2 regions of the Pseudarthrobacter sp. PvP090 genome follow, and region 1 is predicted to be linked to the other one. Evidence: riboswitches for the same ligand, from Rfam matches in the RefSeq annotation. Region 1 holds a riboswitch; the other holds the start of a gene.
What was found. Region 1 has a riboswitch for cyclic di-AMP ahead of ABIC21_RS10765 (C40 family peptidase). Riboswitches for the same ligand answer to the same signal wherever they lie in the genome.
Positions count from the first base shown of each region.

Region 2: another riboswitch for cyclic di-AMP. It lies ahead of ABIC21_RS07075 (NlpC/P60 family protein); the one in region 1 lies ahead of ABIC21_RS10765 (C40 family peptidase).

Region 1 is NZ_JBEPPO010000007.1:255,955-259,619, forward strand. It holds gene ABIC21_RS10755 (helix-turn-helix transcriptional regulator) at 1-3, opposite strand, end outside; gene ABIC21_RS10760 (dihydrofolate reductase family protein) at 107-832, shown strand; gene ABIC21_RS10765 (C40 family peptidase) at 889-1,494, opposite strand; cyclic di-AMP (ydaO/yuaA leader) riboswitch at 1,608-1,775, opposite strand; gene ABIC21_RS10770 (hypothetical protein) at 2,026-2,295, shown strand; gene ABIC21_RS10775 (DNA alkylation repair protein) at 2,795-3,445, opposite strand; partial or broken gene ABIC21_RS10780 (HNH endonuclease) at 3,561-3,665, shown strand, end outside.
Region 2 is NZ_JBEPPO010000005.1:58,888-65,070, reverse strand. It holds gene ABIC21_RS07105 (alpha-mannosidase) at 1-201, opposite strand, end outside; gene fdhD (formate dehydrogenase accessory sulfurtransferase FdhD) at 294-1,175, opposite strand; gene ABIC21_RS07095 (molybdopterin molybdotransferase MoeA) at 1,253-2,662, opposite strand; gene ABIC21_RS07090 (DUF6457 domain-containing protein) at 2,659-2,946, opposite strand; gene mobA (molybdenum cofactor guanylyltransferase) at 2,930-3,655, opposite strand; gene ABIC21_RS07080 (HNH endonuclease) at 3,716-4,216, opposite strand; gene ABIC21_RS07075 (NlpC/P60 family protein) at 4,437-5,171, opposite strand; cyclic di-AMP (ydaO/yuaA leader) riboswitch at 5,481-5,639, opposite strand; gene ABIC21_RS07070 (M23 family metallopeptidase) at 5,788-6,183, opposite strand, start outside.

The DNA.
Region 1 (3,665 bases):
CATGGCGCTCCTCGGTTCGGCAGGATGTTGCCGGTTGCGGCCCTTCAGTCCTCCCATCGTGGCGTGGAACCGCGATTTCGGCAAGATACTGCCGATACTGTTTCCCATGACCCTTTCGCTGGCGGAGGACCTACAGAACGGCAATATGCTGCCGCTCGGCGTCGGGCCATACTTCCCCTGCCGCGACGGCAGGGCGCGGCGTACGCTGGGACTCCTGTCGGCATTTGAAGGGAAGGAACCCGTCATGCGCAAGGTCATCTTTATGATGCAGGTATCCCTGGACGGATTCTTTGAGGGGCCGGACCAGGATCTGAGCTGGCACCGGGTCGACGACGAACTGCACCGCCACTTCAACGACGAGCTCCGGACCATGGGCGCTTTCCTGGACGGCCGCGTCACGTATGAGCTGATGGCCGACTTCTGGCCGACGGCGGACCAGGATCCGTCGAGCCCTGCCGCGATGAGCGAGTTCGCGGGGATCTGGCGTGGCATGCCAAAAATTGTCTATTCCAGGACCCTGTCGTCGGCCGGCTGGAATACCGAAGTGGTGCACGACGTGGTCGCAGAGGACGTGGCCAGGCTAAAGGAACAGCCCGGCGGTGATCTGGCGCTGGGCGGCGCCGACCTGGCGGCGTCTTTCAGGCGGCTCGGGCTGATCGACGAGTACCGGCTCTATGTGCACCCGGTCCTGATCGGACGGGGCAAGCTCCTTTTCCGTGAGACGGATGCGACGACGCCGCTCCGGCTGCTGGAGAGCCGCACCTTCAGCAACGGCGTGGTGCTGCTTCGGTACTCGGTGGAGCCGGACACCGGACACGCAGAAGGCCGGTGATCCGCTGCCCCCAAGGCAACCGATCGACCGGCCTTCAACGTGCTGTGGCGGTACTGCTAGCCGGCCCGGACGAACGTCACGGGACCGGTTGCGGTCAGCCAGGACAGCGGATGGGTCATGGTGGCGTTGACGCCGTTCATGCCGCCGCTGACTGCCTGGCCGTTGCCGGCGTAGATGGCGACGTGGCCGGACTGGACGATGATGTCCCCGGGCTGGGGAGCGGCAACGACCTTGCCATACTTCATGAAGGCCATCGGACCGATGTTGCCCACCGGGATGCCGGAGGCGTTCAGGGCCTTCTCCACCATGGCGGTGCAGTCCTGGGTGATGCCGATCTGGCCGTACGCGACGGCCAGCAGGGTGGCATTGACCCCACCGGCTGCCGGAGCAGCGGCGGGGGCGGGTGCTGCCTGGACCTTCACTGTCGCCTTGGCGGCGGCAGCGGGGGCCGGGGCCACCGGAGCGGCTACGGGCTTGGGCACCTCGACCACGGGCGCCGGGGCAGTCTCAACGGCCGGGCGCTCGAAAGTGATCTGGACGGCGGAGTCCGCCAGGACCGGGGCGGACACCTGGCCCGTGACGTCAACGGACGACGCCGGGGCGGAGTCACGCTCGGTCGGTGCATCGGCTGCATTGGCGGCCATGGCGCCGCTGAGCACCATTCCGGAAGCGGCAACGAGGACGGCAGCCTGGCGGCCGATGGTGCCGACGGTGCGGCGGTTGGTGCGAATGGCGGCGTGTTTGGGCGCACGGGTATTGCTGGAAATCATTAAAAGGAGCCTCTCCCAATGCCTGCGAGGTGAGCTGTCGGATTCGGATGGGAGGCACCCGGCCGCACGCTGGCCCGATCATGGCGGGCCGTGCGGCTTCACCCCAAGACCCCTGGAGAACAGCGGGTCAAATGTGGTTTCCCCGTCTCTGCCGGACGTTGCTGCGAGTTATCCCCAGGCCGCGGCAGAGTTAGGCAATCGGCTGGGGAGAGCCCGTCTCGGAAACAACAGGCACCTAACAACGGTAACGGAATGATCACGGAGTGTCACATCGAGGTCACGGCGGACGTTGGTTGCCGACGTCCGAAAGGCCCGCCACCCGCAGTCCCGGCGCTGGCCGGACGCGGGGCCAGAACGCTGGCGGGACGCAGACCCAGGCATAGGATGATGCCATCACCGTTCCCCCGAAGCGGAGGCCCAAAAATGAACAGTCCCGACGTCCCCAGGCACTGTGTCGCCATCTGCCAGCTAAGCAGTCAGCCGCCGGAGGACTTCAATGTCAACACCGAACTGCTGGTGCTGGAAAACGGGGAAGTCCATGTCCTCACCTGGGACGCTGAGCCCCGCGACGGGGGCTTCGACGTGCATGTCCTGAACGACCGCGTGGACGCCCTCGGTTTCATGGTTATCACCGACTGGGAGTTCTTCGACGAAAGAGCCTATGCCGTGGTGGAACGCCGGCCTGGAAACTAAGCCCGATCCCAATCCGACAGCGGTCCCGGGTGACCGTCCGCTGCCGAATCACCGACGGAACTTTGACTCATTGCAAACGTCGTTTCGATGACGCCACGGAGAAATGAAGCGTACAGCATATAGGGGACGGCCACGGCATAAGCGGCGAACGGCAACATTGCCACGCAGCTCGACGTCTAAGCAGGAACTTAGGTGGATTAATCCGGCCACGAGACAAGCTTTTCCGTGACATTTACTGCGCCTCCGGCGGAACCCAAAAGGCGTGCATACCCGGGTACGGACCGCGGACGTCATCCCCGGAACTAGTGGTGTTGTGCACCTTTAAACCCGTTACGTCGCGAACCACTTTTCCTGAGAAGGAAGAATAGCCGCTGACGGGAATGGAGCCCGAAAATAGGCCGTGAAAAGAATTCGATGCCTAAATTGTCATGGAAAAGCCTCGGCGAACGCCGCACAGTTGCAACCGAATGAACAGACAATGCCCCGTGTTGTCGGCTGTTCAGAATTCCAGCTCGGGCCGATGCTTGGCGGTCTCGGCGAGCACGACGGAGACCGCAGCGGCGGCGAGGGCGTCGCCGTCGCCCTCATGGCTCAGCCGGGGCGGCGATTCCAGCACCAGGCGGGAGTGGCGCACGAACCGGGGCCAGTCGCCCGCGCCGGCACGCAGCGCGCGGAGCGGGGACAGCAGGGCAGCGCGGCGCAGCCAGCCGTCGGGATCCCGCACCCACCGGTCCAGGACACTGTCCGCGCGCACCCTGCCGACCACGTCGAGCCCCTCGATCAGCGGGCCAACGACGTCGATGGCGAGCGGATCGACGAGGGCGCCCAGCCGTGCGCTCCGCACGAAGCCCTCGATCCGGGTCAGGTCTGTGTTCGTCAGCAGGCGGACGCAGGATTGCAGGAGCACGACGCCGGCGAGGCGCCGCTCGAAGACGGGCACCTCCCACAACTCGGAGCTGAGGGCGGTGATGTCATCGTGCGTCATTCCCGGGTGGCGGCGGAGGGCATCGCGGACCGTTCCCCGCACGGCCCCGACCGAGGCCCCGTAGTAGCGGTGGCCGCCGCCGTGACGTGCCTCGGCTTCCTCGGCGCGCCTCCACGAGGACTCACGCTGAAGCGCAAGATCCATGAAATCGCCGGCATCGCTCATGGGTCCTATTCTCCCGCATGCCGCGGCGCCGGAATTTGTCGCAGGTGCCCGATAGCGTGATTCCATGGACGGCGATCAGGGGCCCGACGAGGCTCAGCCAGAACAGGTGACGGTCATGGACGTGGCCCGGGCACTCGCCGCTGTCCGGCCCGCCCGGGACAGTGCCGGACTGATCCGCCAGCTCCGGGAAATGGAAGATGTGAAGTCCGCTGCGGCCGCG
Region 2 (6,183 bases), on a different contig from region 1:
GCTCCACGGCCGCCCCCAGGCCGCCCCGTGCTCCTGCGGCGTGAACTGCTGCCGGAGGGCCTCCATGACCGGGACCGGCTCGTCCGGGACATCCCAGCTGCTCAGGGTGAGCGGCACGCTGCGCGGATAGACCGCGGGGACGATGCGTTCGCGGACAAAGCGGTCCAGCCGGACTTCCGTGAGACGGCGGTCGTCGTGCAATGTGATCCTCTTAGCGCTGCGTGGATGACGCTGAAATGCATCCAATCGATGGATAAAACTTACTTCGCCGCCGGCCCACAGCCAAGTGGCTGTCAGCGGGCGCTGTCCGCCAAGCCTACGGGCACTCCCACGCGGCGGGCGCCCGCATACACGTTCAGCGACGTGCCGCGGCTGAAGCCGGCCAGCGTCATGCCGCTGGCCTCGGCCAGCTCGACCGCCAGGCTCGACGGGGCACTGACCGCGGCGAGGACCGGAATGCCGGCCAGGGCGGCCTTCTGAACAAGTTCGAACGACGCCCGGCCGGAGACCTGGAGGACGGTTCCGCGCAGCGGGAGCATGCCCTCGCGGAGGGCCCAGCCGACCACCTTGTCCACGGCGTTGTGGCGCCCCACGTCCTCGCGCAGGCACAGCAGCTCCGCGGAGCCGTCGTCGGCGGTCCGGAACAGGCCGGCGGCGTGCACGCCGCCGGTGACGTCGAAGACGGCCTGGGCTTCCCGCAGCCGGTCCGGGAGGGACGCGAGCGTGGCCACGGGCACCGTCAGCGGGTCGTCGGCCGGGCTGAAATGTGAGGACTTGTGCACGGCCTCGATGGAATCCGTGCCGCAGATGCCGCACGAGCTGGAGGTATACACGTTCCGGCCGGTGTCCGGGCGGACGACATCGGGCCTCAGCTGGGCGTCCACCACGTTGAACGTTTGGACGCCGTCCTCGTCTTCCCCCGCGCAGAACCGCAGCGAGACGAGCTGCTCGGGGCTCCAGATGACGCCTTCGGAGACGAGGAAGCCCGCCACGAGGTCGAAGTCGTTCCCCGGGGTCCGCATGGTGACGGAGAAGGACAGGCTGCCGATCCGGATCTCCAGCGGCTCCTCCACGGCAAGCACGTCCTCGCGGTGCCGGACCGGGAATTCGAGGGCCTGGGGCGACCCGTCCAGGACATATTTATGCACCTTGCGGCGCTGCGTGACGCGGCCCATCAGGTACTCCTAACCAACATAACTCCATCATGGCAAGCGCCGGGCCGGGTGGCCAGCGCTGGGTTCAGGGCCGGGCGCTACCCCAGCAGTTCGCTCCAGTCCACGGGCCCGCCGCTACCGGCAGGCTTCCGGGCGGGCCGTTTGGGCGCGGGCTTGTCTTTCGGCGCGGCCAGTTCCGGAAGGGGGGTGCCCCAGGGAAGGGCGAACGCCGGGACGGTCTCCCCCAGCTGCACTCCATGCGGCGGGACCACCAGTACGCCGTCGGCCGCGGCCAGGCCGCGCATCATGCCCGGGCCGGTGTGCTGCGCCGGAGACGCCATCCCGTAGAGGAGCCGGAAGGGCATCAGCCGGGTGCGGCCGGGGTCAGCGTCAATCATGGAGCCGCAGGGCACCTCGGTGACGGGCGGCAGGGATCGGTGCCCCAGCGCCGCCAGGAGCGGGGCGCCAATGGTTGACAGTGCCATCATGGCCGCGAGCGGGTTGCCCGGCAGCCCGATGATGAACCTGCCGTCCGGCAGTTCGGCCAGCACGGCCGGATGGCCGGGACGCATGGCGATGCCGTCGATCAGCAACCGTCCGCCGAGTTCGGCCACGGAACGGCGCAGGTGGTCCGTCCCGGACCGACCGGTGCCGCCAGTGGTGATGACGACGTCGGCGGGCAACGGTTCAGCGCGGGACCGCGCGGGGGGCTGCGGCGCCTCGGCTGCCCCGGGTTCCCCTTCCGGGTCGGTGTCCTCCAGCGCGGTGAGCCATTCGGCGTAGCTGTCGCCGACTTTCGTTTCGCCGGCACAGATCCCGCCGAGCATTTCCACGACGCCGGCGAGCTGGGGACCGAAAGTGTCGCGCACTTCCCCCGGCCGGGGGATCCCGGCGGTGACCACTTCCGAGCCGGTGAACACCAGCCGGACCACGGCTTTGCCCAGGACCGGAAGGGTGTCGTGGCCGGCGAGGGCCGCGAGAGCCAGGTGGGCGGGGTTGAGCACGGTGCCGCCCTTGATCAGCACTTCGCCGGCGGCGGCTTCCTCCGCGGCTTTCCGGATGTGCTCGCCGTTTCGGGGCTCGCCGGGCTTCGCGCCGCCGCCAAGCTGGAGGACCGGCAGCCCGTCCTCATCGGCGGCAATAGTGCCGCTTTCGCTCCGCAGCACGGCCCTCGCTCCGGGAGGAATCAGCCCGCCCGTGACGATCGGGCTGGCCTGGTGCGGTGCCAGCCGCTGGCCGGGTTCCGCGAGGATCCACGGTCCGGTGCCGTTGACGGCCCAGCCGTCCATGGCGGACGAGGCGTAGTGCGGCATATCGACGAGCGCCTCCACATCGGCGGCGAGTGTCCGCCCCAGCGCGTCGCGAAGAACCACGGGTGCCGCGGGGATGGGGGTCGCGCAGTCGAAGGCGAGCTGCCGGGCTTCCTGCCAGGTGTGCGCGAGGTGCCGATGGGGCGCAGGCTCGTCCCCCGGGGCAGCTGTACTGCCGTGAGGGGGTGCAGGTGTCATGCTCCGGAGACTTCGTTGGCCGCGTAGTCCTTGGCCAGTTTCCGGGCGACGCCCATCGCCGCTTCCATCGAGACGGCATCCGTGGCCTGGCCGGTACCCGCGGCCAGTCCTGCCGCAAACCCGGCAATAAAGGTCGTCAACGGCGCGGCGGGGCGCACCACGGAGTGCGCCGCCACCCCGGCGAGGGCCAGGACCGCATTCACGTCAACCTCGACGTCTTCCAGTTCCAGGGCCTGAAGCAGGGCGCGGCACCAGTCTTCGAGTGTTTCATCCTGGCTTTTCACCGTTTGCCTCCAAAGTCGAGTTCAGCGCGGGAACCCCGGGCCTTCCGCCTGGTCCGTGGCTATCGCGGTGACGGCCGTCGAAGCCGCGGCCTTCAGGCGGGCCGGTCACCCCCAAGGCGGAGGCATCGTCCCAAGTATCCACGTCATCCGTAGACCCCTTGGGGACGCTGACTTCCCGCAACTCCAGCCTAGCAAGAAGGGCGAATACCGAGGCATTTTCGAGCCCGCCGCCTTGTCGGGCGTCCGCCACACAGCGTTGTAGCGCAGCTGTGCTATAAAGGCCGACGAGAGGTTGCCGGCGCCCGTCGGAAGACACAGCCATCAGCCCGTCGCCCGGAGGCGCCGCCGACGCGGCCTCCAGCAGTGCTTCGACGGCTGCGCCGGCCCGGGGCATGTCAACGGCGAGGACCAGAGTCAGGGACGCCGCCCCGGGATGCCGGGGGTCGCGGCCGCTGTACCCTTCCAGGGCGGAGAGCCCGGCGGCGACGGCGGCGGCGGGGCCGGCAAAGGCCGGCTCCTCGCGGCAGCGCAGCACACCCTCGGGCAGGGTCCCGGGGTCAGGCCCGACGACGGCGACGGCGGCAGCGCCGCGCGCGGCGTGCAGGGCATGCTCCAGGAGGGGGGCGCCGTCGTGCAGCAGCCCGGACTTGGGCACGCCGCCCAGCCGGGACGCCCGGCCCCCGGAAAGAATGACTGCATCGAAGTCCACCGGCCCAGCCTAGCGCGGTCCGGCCCTGGCGACGCAGCCGAAGCGCACCGAAGCGCGCAGTCAGGCAGCCGATTCCGGCAGGAGAAACGGGTCCCAGGCCGGCGTCGGCTTCTCGAGCTCTTTGATTTGCCAGGTCGTGCCCTTCGGCGGCGCGGGGCTGAAGCCAAGCTTCCATCCCATTTCACCCGGCGTGTGATCGCCTTTGGCGTTGTTGCACCGCAGGCAGGCAGCGACGAGGTTCTCCCAGGAATCCGCTCCGCCCCTGGATTTGGGCTGGACATGATCGATCGTGTGGGCGGCTTTGCCGCAGTAGGCGCAACGGTGTCCGTCCCGGCGGAGCACACCGCGGCGGCTCACGGCCGTGACGGTGTTGTACCGGGGCCTGATGTAGCGATTCAAAAGAATCACCGATGGCCGGCCCAGTACGTCCTGAGGACCAACCACAGGATCGTCGCCTTCCGCCACGACGCTGGCCTTCCCAGTCAGCACAAGGACAAGCGCCCGGCGGAAGGTCACAACCGCCAGCGGTTCATATCCAGCATTCAGAACGAGAGTGCGCATCCGCATACCTCTTCACGGCCGCACCCGCCAGGGGCACGAGGGCCGGCTGCCCTCTGCATGGTCGGGCTATGGATCGACAAAACAAGAGTAAACATGGAGATGCCAATTCACCGAATCTTTTTTGCCCGCCCGGCCCGTGTCCGCTGAAGTTCATGTTCCGGCAACGCAAAGGACCCCTGCCGAATGGCAGGGGTCCTTTGCGTTGCGAACAGTTGTTGTCTTAGCCGCCGACGCGGATGAAGACCGGGCCGGAGCCTACGTTGACGCTCTGCAGGGAGGTGGTTCCGCCGTTCCAGCCGCCGTGGACGGCCATGCCGTTACCGACGTAAACAGCGATGTGGGCCATGCCCGATCCGCCGTTCCGGTAGTAGGCGAGGTCGCCCGGCTGTGCCGCGGCGGCGCTCACGGTACGGCCGAGGGACAAGTAACCTGCCGGCCAGCCGTGGTAGTTGATGCCCGCAGCAGCCAGCGCATTCGTGGCGAGTGCGGTGCAGTCCTGGCCCACGCCGATCTGGGCGTAGGCGGCAGCGGCGATCGAGGCGCCCATGCCGCTGGCGACGGCCGGAGCCTTGGTGCTGGCGCCGACGCGGGTGCCTGCTGCCGTGGCGGTCTGCTGTACCTGCAAGACGGGCTTCGGGGCTTCGACGACGGGGGCCGGGGAGGTGGTGACGGCCGGCTTCTCGTAAGAGATCGCGATGGTGGACTCAGCCGAGATGGTCGCGGGGGCGGCCGACTGGACTTCGAGGGTGGAAGCGGAGGTGGACTCGCGCTGAACGTTGGCCTCGGCAGCGTTGGCTGCGATACCGCTGGTCAGGACGAGGCCGGAGGCAGCAGCGATGACTGCGGCCTGGCGACCCATGCCACCGGCGTTGTCGCCGACGGCCTTGGCAATGACGGCGAGCGAGTTGGTCTTGGTGACCTCGGCGCGGTGCCGTGCGTTTGCACGAGTAGTCATTAAGTTCTCTCTTTCGTGATCCTGGGTCCGCGCTTTTCAGGCGCGGGCTGAGGACGCTCCGGCATCTTGGGGGTACGCCGGATCGCCCCGAAATGGGTTACTTAGCGAAGGGTGTACTGCGAAGACGCGCCAAAAGCGGGAACTGCTTGCAGGTGCATGGCCTGCGGGCCGGACTCAGCAGAGATTGAGACGGCGGGGTGAGATCCATTCCGGGCGCCGGAAAGGGCAACGCGGACTTTGGATTTCAGCGGGCTCGCTAGAGCCGCGCAAGCGCGGTGACGCGCAGCATTGTGGCGTGAAGACACGAAAGTAGCCTCTCCCAATGCCTGCGAGGTGAGCTGTCGGATTCGGATGGGAGTCACCCGGCCGCGCCGCTTCCTGGGAAGCTTTGCGACTTAACCCCAAGGTCTTCTTGCGAAGACCAAAATTGGTTCCCCCGCCCCTGCCAGACGATGTCATGCGAACGGACCTTGAGCGGTGGCAGAGCTAGGCAATCCACTCAAGAGCGCCAACTTCGGAGAAGTTGGCGTAGGTCAAACGGTACAGCAGTCGGGGCCCAATGTCACATTCAGATCACGGCGTGTCACAGGAATTCGAGAGCGTCCCATCAGCTTTTTTACAGCCAGCCGGTCGGGTCGACGACTTCGCCGTTGACCATGACCTCGAAGTGCAGGTGGCAGCCCGTGGAGGCTCCGGTGGTGCCGCTCATCGCTACGACAGCGCCGCGGGAGACCTGCTGACCCACCTTGACGCTGGCGGAGGACAGGTGGTTGTACGTGGTCTCCAGGCCGTTGCCGTGGTCGATCACTACCCGGTTTCCTCCACCGTAGGGGTGCCACCCGGTGAAGGTCACGGTGCCGCTTGCGGCGGCAAGGACGCCGGTGCCGCACTGGGCAGCATAATCCTGGCCGCGGTGGAACTCCCCGGAACCGCCGGTGATGGGGCTGACGCGGTATCCGAAGGGCGACGCGGTCTTCAGCTGGTCCAGGGGCGCCGCGAGGCTGCCCGAGGA